DNA from 2 places in the Streptomyces sp. NPDC050564 genome. Region 1 is predicted to be linked to the other one. Evidence: riboswitches for the same ligand, from Rfam matches in the RefSeq annotation. Region 1 holds a riboswitch; the other holds the start of a gene.

Region 1 (4,994 bases):
GAAGTCGTCCTTGACGTGCAGGACCACCGGAGTCCAGCCGGCCGTCCCGTACTGCGAGTTGATCTGCTCGGCGAGACGCTGCACCGCGGCCGTGTAGTCGCGGTACACGGCGAGGTCCTGCCGGGACGGGTACGCGAAGGCGACGTGCACGACGCGCTCGTGCCACGCCGGGTGGTCGTCGAGGAGCTGCCGGTACGCCAGCAGTCCGCGCACGATGTTCTTCGACAGTTCGGTCCGGTCGACCCGCACGATCGTTTTGCGGCCGTCGCCGATCTGCTCCCGCAGCGTGGCCATCCGCTCCTCGACGTCCGCCTCGTGCGAGCGCCGCCGCAGGAAGTCCGCGTCCGCGCCGAGCCCGTGCACGCCGACCCGGGTGTCTCCGAGCCCGCCGACGAGGTCGGCGGCGCACCTGGTGAACGCGTTCGCCCACCGACTGGTGAGGAAGCCGAGCCGGTCCGCGCCCAGCATCCCGCGCAGCACCTGCTCGGCGATGTCGTCCGGCAGCATCCGGAAGTAGTCCACCGGCGCCCACGGCGTGTGCGAGAAGTGCCCGATCCGCAGATCGGGGCGCAGTTCGCGCAGCATCCCGGGCACGAGGGTCAGGTGGTAGTCCTGCACGACCACCACGGCACCCCGAGCCGCCTCGTCGGCCAGCGCCTCGGCGAACGCGCGGTTGTACGCCTCGTACGACGCCCACTGGCGCCGGAACTCCGCGTCGAAGACCGGCTCCAGCGGCGTCTGGTACAGCATGTGGTGAACGAACCACAGCACGGAGTTCGCGATGCCGTTGTACGCGTCGGCGTGCACCTCGGCATCGATGTCCAGCATCCGTACGCCGTCCTCGCCGACCCCGCGCCGCACTGCCTCGCGGTCCCCGTCGCCGAGTGCCGAGCACACCCACAGGGCGCCCGCGTCCGGCCCGATCGCCGACAGGCCCGAGACCAGCCCGCCGCCACCGCGCTTGGCGTTCAGCGAGCCGTCCTCGCGCACCTCGTAGGTGACCGGGCCGCGGTTGGAGGCGACCAGGATCCGGTGGGCACCGTGCGTTGAAGCCATGCCACGAAACCTAGCCCGGCACCGAAACGCTCAAACGTTCCCCTCGGCTGTATGCAATGCGGCGCCGCGCGGGATCCGCGGGCCGGCGGGGGCCGGCCGCGCAGTTCCCCGCGCCCGTCACGGACACGGCCTACGCGGCCTTCCGTTTCCGGTACTCGGAGATTTCCACCATCGGAGGGCGTTCTTCCGTGTCAACGGAGTGGGTGCGCGGCTCGAAGCCCTCTTCGCCCCGCTCGAACTGCGTGAGCGACGGGCGGATCATGTGGCCGCGGGCCAGGCGCAGCTGGGCGGTGCGGTAGATCGCCGCGGCCATGCGGCCCAGCGCCTGTCCGTCCTGGTGGCGGTGCTTGCGGACGCCCACGTCGACCTGGGCGAGGGCGTCAAGGCCCACCAGGTGCAGGGCGTCGACGAGCATGCCCAGCTCGACGCCGTACCCGACGGGGAACGGCAGCTGTTCGAGCAGCGAGCGGCGGGCCGCGTACTCGCCGCCGAGCGGCTGGACGAAGCCCGCGAGCTGCGGCCAGTGCATGTTCAGCAGGGGGCGGGCCATCAGCTCGGTGACGCGGCCGCCCTGGCCCGCGGCCTGGCCGAGGGGACGGTCGTACATCGCCTTGACCAGGTCCACGCCGGGTTCGGTGAGCAGCGGGCCCACGATCCCGGAGACGAAGTCGGACGAGAATTCCTTCAAGTCCGCGTCGATGAAGCAGATGATGTCCCCGCTCGTCACCAGCAGCGACCGCCACAGGACCTCGCCCTTGCCGGGCACGGTCGGGATGCGCGGCAGGATCGCGTCCCGGTGCACGACGCGCGCGCCCGCGGCGGCGGCGACCTCGGAGGTGCGGTCCGTCGAGCCCGAGTCGACGACGACGATCTCGTCGACGAGGGGCACCTGCTGCATCAGATCGTGGCGGATGATCGCGACGATCTCGCCGACGGTCTCCTCCTCATTGAGCGCGGGCAGGACGACACTGACCGTCGACCCGGTGGTGCGTTTGGCGGCCATGAGTTGGTGGAGCGGGCGATCGGTCACGGACCAGGAGCGTGTGCTCAGCCAGCGCTCGACTTCCTTCAGCACAGTCTGCGGCTCCTCACTGTCTGATCACCCCGTCTCGCACGGTGTGATCCATCTCGCGGTTCGGACGACTATCTCAACTGTCCTGGCCTTCGGTTACAGTCTTGAACAACGCGGATGACCATCGCATTGCGTAGATCATCGGCGCGCATGGTGATCAATAGTTCAACAACCGAATACCGCTCATCCAGAGGGGCAGAGGGATACGGCCCGTTGAAGCCCCGGCAACCCTCCAGCCGGTCTTGTCACGTTGACGTGGCGAGGCTCCCGGCTAGGGAAGGTGCCAAATCCGTCTCACGGCGAAGTGCGTCGTGAGGAAGATGAGGAGAAAGGGCCTCGCCTCCATGGCTGCGCAGACTGTTGCAAGCACCACGAACACCGTAGACGCCGTTGATCTCGGCCCCGCCGCCGCGCTTTCCTGCCGCGAGTGCGGGCACCGGGTCCCGCTCGGCCCGGTCTTCGCCTGCGAGGAGTGTTTCGGCCCGCTGGAGATCGCGTACGACTTCTCGGCCTACGACACCGAGGAACTCCGCAAGCGCATCGAAGCGGGCCCCGCGAACATCTGGCGCTACGCGCCCCTGCTGCCCGTCCCCGCGGACGTCGCCGAGAAGCCGAACATCAACCCCGGCTGGACCAAGCTCGTCAAGGCCGACAACCTGGCGCGCGAGCTCGGTGTCGACGCCGGCAAGCTCTTCGTCAAGGACGACTCCGGCAACCCGACGCACTCCTTCAAGGACCGCGTCGTCGCCCAGGCCATCGAGGCCGCCCGCGCCTTCGACTTCACCACCCTCTCCTGCTCCTCCACCGGCAACCTCGCCGGCGCGGTGGGCGCCGCCGCCGCCCGCGCCGGCTTCCGCTCCTGCGTGTTCATCCCGCACGACCTGGAGCAGGGCAAGGTCGTCATGGCCGCGATCTACGGCGGCGAGCTCGTCGGCATCGAGGGCAACTACGACGACGTGAACCGCTTCTGCTCCGAGCTGATCGGCGACCCGGCCGGCGAGGGCTGGGGCTTCGTCAACGTCAACCTGCGGCCGTACTACGCGGAGGGCTCCAAGACCCTGGCGTACGAGATCTGCGAGCAGCTCGGCTGGCGTCTGCCCGACCAGCTGGTCGTCCCGATCGCCTCCGGCTCCCAGCTCACGAAGATCGACAAGGGTCTGCAGGAGCTGATCAAGCTCGGCCTCGTCGAGGACAAGCCGTACAAGATCTTCGGCGCCCAGGCCGAAGGCTGCTCGCCGGTGTCCGTCGCCTACAAGGCCGGGCACGACGTCGTACGGCCGCAGAAGCCGAACACCATCGCCAAGTCGCTCGCCATCGGCAACCCGGCCGACGGGCCGTACGTCCTCGACATCGCGCGCCGCACGGGCGGTGCGGTGGAGGATGTCAACGACGAGCAGGTCGTCGACGCGATCAAGCTCCTTGCGCGCACGGAGGGCATCTTCGCCGAGACGGCGGGCGGTGTGACCCTCGGCGTCGCCAAGAAGCTGATCGAGAACGGCCTCCTCGACCCGACCCTGACCACGGTCGTCCTCAACACCGGCGACGGCCTCAAGACCCTGGACGCGGTGGCCGGCACCGGCCTGACCGCGACCATCCGCCCGAACCTGGACTCCTTCCGAGAGGCTGGCCTCGCATCATGAGCGTCAACGTCCGCATCCCCACCATCCTGCGCACCTACACCGGCGGTCAGGCCGAGGTGACGGCCGAGGGCGGGACCCTCGCCGAGGTCCTTGCCGACCTGGAGAAGAACCACACGGGTATCGCCGCGCGCGTTCTGGACGACCAGGGCAAGCTGCGTCGGTTCGTCAACGTGTACGTCAACGACGACGACGTGCGGTTCGAGCAGGGTCTGGAGACGGCGACGCCCGACGGTGCGGGCGTGTCGATCATCCCGGCGGTCGCGGGCGGCTGAACCCGTCACCCAAGGTGAGATTGTTACCGTAGGTAACGCTCATCACTAAGAGTTCATCGAATTGCCCCCTCCGTGAGAGAAACGGAGGGGGCAATTCTGCATGGTTGAGCACGGTAGAGTTGGGGAAGCTGCTTCGCTTTTCATGCCGGACGCATATGAGCATCTGCGCGACAGCCGACAAGAAGTAGCCAAAGTGCCCCACCTTTTTGAGCCGATTATGGCATTTACGGGGCCCGACTTGCCCTGAATCTTCGCGAATTCTCCGCATTTTCCCGATCGACCGTGCCCAGAATTCTCGTCCGATTGACCTGTTGCAGACGGCAGTTGGACAGATACATTCAGCCGCGGTCGACGCGTTCCGGCGCACACCCCCAACCGTTGGGGGGTGAGGTCTGACCCGGATCCGCGAAGTGTGGATCTGTGCAAGGGCCAGTAATAGGGGAGTTAGGCATGGCTCAGGGCACCGTCAAGTGGTTCAACGCGGAGAAGGGGTACGGCTTCATCGCGGTCGACGGTGGTGCGGACGTCTTCGTGCACTACAGCGCGATTCAGATGGACGGCTACCGCACCCTTGAAGAGGGTCAGCGAGTGGAGTTCGAGATCTCGCAGGGCCAGAAGGGTCCGCAGGCGGACATGGTCAAGCTCGCCGTCTGATCCCGGCGCGAACGGCCACCGACGCACTCACGCCGAGGGGCCCGCATCCCATCAGGGACGCGGGCCCTTCGTGCGTTCCCGGATCCCTCCCGTTCGTGAGAGGCGCTTGCGCCCGCCCGTCGCTCGACCACCACCCCTCAATGGGCTCGTTGCGCGGGAGCATCTTGCACTCGAGGGGGCCGAGTGCTAATCATTGGCGTTAGCACTCTCCGAGTGAGAGTGACAGAACTTGGATCGGGTCAGCGAGGTCCGCAAGCCGGTGGGGCAAGGAACCACAAGGCTTGCAGGCCGTCCGTCGCG
Region 2 (4,994 bases), on a different contig from region 1:
TGCGGTTGATCATGCGCAGCGTGGTGGTCTTGCCGCAGCCCGAGGGTCCGACGAGAACGGTGATGGAGTGGTTCGGTATCTGCAGAGACAGGCGATCGACGGCCACCGTGCCGTCGGCGTATCGCTTGCTGACCTCTTCGATGGCTATCAAGCGTCGAAACCCTTCGGGAACGGCTTTGCTCGTACGTGGCGCGATCGCGTGCACGAGGGTGCGTAGTCTAGCCAGTTGATGTTCGATCGTGGTTGCCGCAGGTTACGGATCCGAGAGTGGCCCGGTGTCGTGATGCACACGTGAGCCACGGCAGTGGGGAGGATGCGCGGGCGCGGACGAGGACCGGTCGTTCTTGTCACCGTGACTCACGCCTTCTCCGCAAGCAGGCGCGGGAACCACGGTCTCACCGGTGGGCACGAGCGGGGCGGGCAGCGCTCGGACCCATGCGCTCGCCGTGCAGGACGCGGAGGTGCAGCGCGGCCCAGGTGCGGTAGGGCCGCCAGTTCTCGGAAACCTCGGTGAGGCCCCGGCCGGGCCCGTACCGCTCGGTGATCTCCGCCTCCAATCGGCGCTCCTGGGTCGGCAGTGTGTCGGGGTGGTTGGCGCCGCGCAGGACGACGAGCTCGGCGGAGAAGACGCCCAGCCCCTTGACCTGCTGGACCTGCCGCACCGCCGCCGCCGGGCCCAGGGCGCGCAGCCGGGCGCCGTCGAGGAGCCCGTCGAGCGCGGCGTCGGCCACGGAGTGCAGGTACTCGGTTTTGCGCCAGGGCAGTTCGAAGTCCAGGCCGAGCAGCGCCTCGGGGGAGGGGAACGCGCCGCCTGTGCCGTAGCGGGCGACGAGGTCGTCGCGCATGCGCCTGGCCGAGGTCATCCCCGTGCGCTGGGTCAGCACCGCCCAGGTGGCGGCCTCGTAGGGCGAGTGGAAACCGCACGGCCGCAGGCCCGGCCATCTGGCCTGGACGTCGGCGATGACGGGGTCGCGTTCGGCGACCGTCGGCCAGCCGCGGGCGTCGACGTCCAGGGACAGGAAGCGGCGCACCTGCTCGGCGGCGGCGTCCAGATCGCCGTCGCCGACCGCCACGACCCGGGCCGTGCTGCCGTACTGGGTGACCTCCGCGGCGACGCGGCGCCAGTCGGCGTCGGCGTGGAAGACCGTGCGCAACGCCCCGGCGGCACCCGCCGCCGAGGCCGGCGCCAGCGGCGCGAGCTCCTCCCAGAACTCCCGGCTCGTGTCCAGCGACCAAGGGCCGGCCACCTCGAATTCGACCGCGTGCTGCACCATGTCCGACCTTCCGCTCGGGACACCGGCACTCGTGGACGGGCCGAGAGACCCGGCGCCGCTGTCTGTGCACACGACCTTGGCCTCAATACCTGACAGAATCCGTCAAGTATTTTCGCGAGGTCCGCCCCGGACCCCGGATGGGTGACGCCCAGCGGCGCGGCCCCCGCGTTCTGACGGTCAGTCGCGTCGGATCGCTCCCGTCGCGGACCGGTCGTGCCACACGCGCAGGGACCGGGCGCCGTGGAAGGCGGGATGCTCGTCGAGGCGGCGCACATAGGCGCGAAGGCGGCTGTGCCGGGAGAGGGGGTCGGCCGTGTCGAGGTGGTTGAGCGCCACCCAGACGTCCACGTCGGCGGCCGTCAGATCCTCGCCCAACACATAGGCGCGCGTGGCGAGCTGATGGTCCAACAGATCCAGAGTCGCCGAGCGGGCTTCCGGCCGCGCCGTCGAGGTGACGTCGCGGTCGAGGAGTTCGCGCAGGGCGTCGATGTCCGCGGCGAGGGCCGGCGGGTGCAGCAGGGGGATGCATGCTCCGTCATGGCAGGTCAGCAGGCCCGCCAGGTCACGAAGGATGTCGGGGGTGTGATTGCTGACGATGCGTCCGCTCCAGCGGTCGCACAGCGCGGGCGCGGTCAGCGGGCCCTCGTAATGGTGCCAGGTGGCCTCGTAGGCACTGCGGAGCGAGGCGAACGCGTCGGGTGTCTCGGCGGGGTGCGCGAGGATCGTGGTGGCCACCGAGTCCTTGAGGCCGAGCAGATCGAGGGTGATCGAAAGGCGCAGCGAACGCGGACAGCCCTCGGACAGATAGAGCTGATAGCGGTGCGGCGCAGGGTAGAAGCCACCGGCGGCACCGACACCGATGCGGCTGCGGATGCCGTGCGGGCGAGGGGACACGGACGGTCCGGCGCCTGCGGGGCGAGTGCTTGGACCGGACACAACTGGGCCCGGAACGCGCGACGTCGAGGCGCGGGCGACTGCGGTGGGGGCGCACGTGCCCGCGGTTGCGGCGTGCGTGCCGGTGGTGGCTGCGCTGGTGGCGCATGTGCCTGAGGTGGCTGTGTTCGAGGCGCGCGAAACGGTCTCGGGCATGACTCTCCAGGGGAACGACGAAGCCCCGGCCGCATGTTGGGCGGCAGCGGCGGAACGGAGTGACTGCGCTTGTGCACCGGCTCGGAGCGGCCGGACTAGTACGCGCTGGAGACCCGCTGCAAATCGATGTGCAGCCGTCTCGTCAGGTCGCTCCTGGGCATTCCCACCGGTCCCGCCTTCAGGGCCCGCGAGCCGCGAGACCACGCTTGTCCCGCCGCACCGGCGGGACCCGGTCGTCACCCGGGGCACCCCGTCGCGGTGGAAGGGTTGCCTGTCAGCGGGCCGGGGCCGATCACCGCATCGCGCAGGCAAGCCCACGTGACGAGGCGCTGACAATCGTGACCGTCCTCGTCAGTGTCAGTGCGCTCCGTGACGCCGTCAAGAAGGCGTGGACCCGGTCTCACCACGTGGTCATTCGGGCGGGTGGACGTTGACATCGGTTTCCGAGCGTGCCTAACTTACGCCGCAGATCGGTCATGAGTGTCAGCGAAAAGCCCTGGCTCGCTGGCCGGCAACCCTCGCGTCGCGGTGGGGTGCCCCAGGTGACGACCGGACCGGAAGACTTTCGGTAAGCGCGAGCCGCCCACGGGCGGAACAGTGACGGAGACAACGATGAACGCAGCGTCGAAGGTGGCCGCAGAGCGGCCCCGCGGCTGCGTACTGCTGTGCGCGAACCGCTGCGTCGATCTGCTCCGCGTCAACAGTGCCCTGTGTACCGCTTCGGGCTGTGCCCGCTGTCAAGGCTGACGGCGTCCTGAATCTCTGACGCGTACCGCTGCCGCGGTGCGCCCTCTGCCCGCCCAGCCCCCGGTACCGGCGTCTTCCCGTTCTTCGTCCTCCGCAGCCGTCCCCGTTGTGCTGCGGTGCCGTTGCGTATGCCGCGCCCGGGGTGTCCGACTCCGCTGGAGCCCCCTCATGAGTGAACCCCCTGGCGTCGCTGTGTTTCTTGCCGAGGCACCGCCCGCCGACTCCCCGGCGAAGCCGCTCACGGCCCAGCGCGTGCTGCCGCTGCGCCGGCCGGGCCGCTGGATTGCCACAGCCGTCGTCCTGGTCCTGGTCGCCCAGATCATCCACGGCCTGGCCACCAACCCCTTCTACCAGTGGGATCGCTTCCGCTACTGGTTCCTGCGTCCCACGATTCTCGACGGCCTGGTCATCACCCTCGAAGTGGCCGCGCTCAGCGCGGTGTTGGGGCTGCTGGGCGGAGTCCTGCTCGCCCTCGCCAGGCTCTCCGGGAGCCCGGTGCTGCGTGCGGTGAGCTGGGTGTACACGTGGCTGTTCCGCTCCGTACCGCTGATCGTCGTCCTGATCTTCCTCTACAACTTCAGCGCCCTGTACAAGACGTTGAGCCTCGGTGTGCCGTTCGGGCCGGCCTTCGTCACCTTCGACGAGTCCCGGCTCGCCACCGACATGACGGTCGCCGTGATCGGCCTCAGCCTCAACGAGGCGGCGTACGCGGCCGAGGTCGTCCGCGGCGGCATCCTCTCCGTCGACCAGGGCCAGCACGAGGCGGCTGCCGCGCTCGGCCTGCCGAAGACGTACCAGTTCACCCGGATCGTCTTCCCGCAGGCCCTCAGGTCCATCACCCCGAACTACGTCAACCAGCTGATCGGCCTGATCAAGGGCACGTCCCTGGTCTTCTACGTGTCGCTGCTCGACCTGTTCGGCTCGGTGCAGACGATGGGCAGCACCTATCCCGGCGACATCGTGCCGCTGCTGCTGGTCGCCACCGTCTGGTACCTGATCCTCACGAGTGCCGTGTCTATCGCCCAGTTCTACGTCGAGCGGTACTTCGCCCGGGGCGCGACACGCACCCTGCCGCCGACCCCGCTGCAGAAGGCGCGGACCGGCCTGACCGATCTGCTGGCCCGGCTGCGCAAGGAGGCCGCCGTATGACCACCGCCCAGACCCCCGACGCGCGACCCGCCGCGCTTGAAGTCCACGACGTGCACAAGTGGTACGGCGCCCACCGGGTACTCGACGGAGTCGACCTGACAGTGCGGCCCGGCGAGGTCACCGTCATCCTCGGCCCGTCCGGCTCCGGCAAGTCGACGCTGTTGCGGGTGATCAACCACCTGGAGAAGCCGGAAGTCGGATACGTCAGTGTCAACGGCGAGTTGATCGGCGTCAGGCGGCAGGGCGAGAGGCTGAAGGAACTCAGCGAGCGGGCCATCCTGAGCCAGCGCAGCCGGATCGGCTTCGTCTTCCAGAACTTCAACCTCTTCCCGCATCTGACCGTCCTGGACAACGTGGCCGCCGCGCCCGTGGCCACCGGGAGGCTGACCAAGCCCGAGGCCCAGGAGCTGGCACGCGAACTGCTCGGCCGCGTGGGCCTGGGCGAGAAGACCGGCGCCTACCCGCGCCAGTTGTCCGGCGGTCAGCAGCAGCGTGTGGCCATCGCCCGCGCCCTCGCCCTGCGCCCGGGAATCATCCTGTTCGACGAGCCCACCTCGGCACTCGACCCCGAACTCGTCGGCGAGGTCCTGGCCGTCATCAAGGACCTGGCGACCAGCGGCACCACCCTCGTCATCGTCACGCACGAGATCGGCTTCGCCCGCGAGGTCGCCGACCGGATCGTCTTCATCGACGGCGGCCGCATCGTCGAACAGGGCCCGCCCTCAGAGGTGTTGG

What was found. A riboswitch is a leader RNA that binds a small molecule or an ion and turns the genes downstream of it on or off. The one in region 1 is predicted to bind S-adenosylmethionine.
Region 2: it holds a riboswitch for S-adenosylmethionine, as region 1 does, so the genes downstream of both, ACIBK0_RS39040 (putative leader peptide) here and thrC (threonine synthase) in region 1, are expected to answer to the same signal.

The regions. Positions count from the first base shown of each region.
Region 1 is NZ_JBITGS010000019.1:52,576-57,569, reverse strand. Features, by position in the region: gene ACIBK0_RS28410 (trehalose-6-phosphate synthase) at 1-1,056, opposite strand, end outside; gene ACIBK0_RS28405 (glucosyl-3-phosphoglycerate synthase) at 1,187-2,131, opposite strand; SAM riboswitch class I at 2,309-2,455, shown strand; gene thrC (threonine synthase) at 2,473-3,768, shown strand; gene ACIBK0_RS28395 (MoaD/ThiS family protein) at 3,765-4,040, shown strand; gene ACIBK0_RS28390 (cold-shock protein) at 4,491-4,694, shown strand.
Region 2 is NZ_JBITGS010000033.1:81,554-86,547, reverse strand. Features, by position in the region: gene ACIBK0_RS39055 (ABC transporter ATP-binding protein) at 1-151, opposite strand, end outside; gene ACIBK0_RS39050 (DNA-3-methyladenine glycosylase family protein) at 396-1,274, opposite strand; gene ACIBK0_RS39045 (glutathione S-transferase C-terminal domain-containing protein) at 1,452-2,168, opposite strand; gene ACIBK0_RS39040 (putative leader peptide) at 2,459-2,524, opposite strand; SAM riboswitch class IV at 2,561-2,707, opposite strand; SAM riboswitch class IV at 2,836-2,944, shown strand; gene ACIBK0_RS39035 (amino acid ABC transporter permease) at 3,279-4,259, shown strand; gene ACIBK0_RS39030 (amino acid ABC transporter ATP-binding protein) at 4,256-4,994, shown strand, end outside.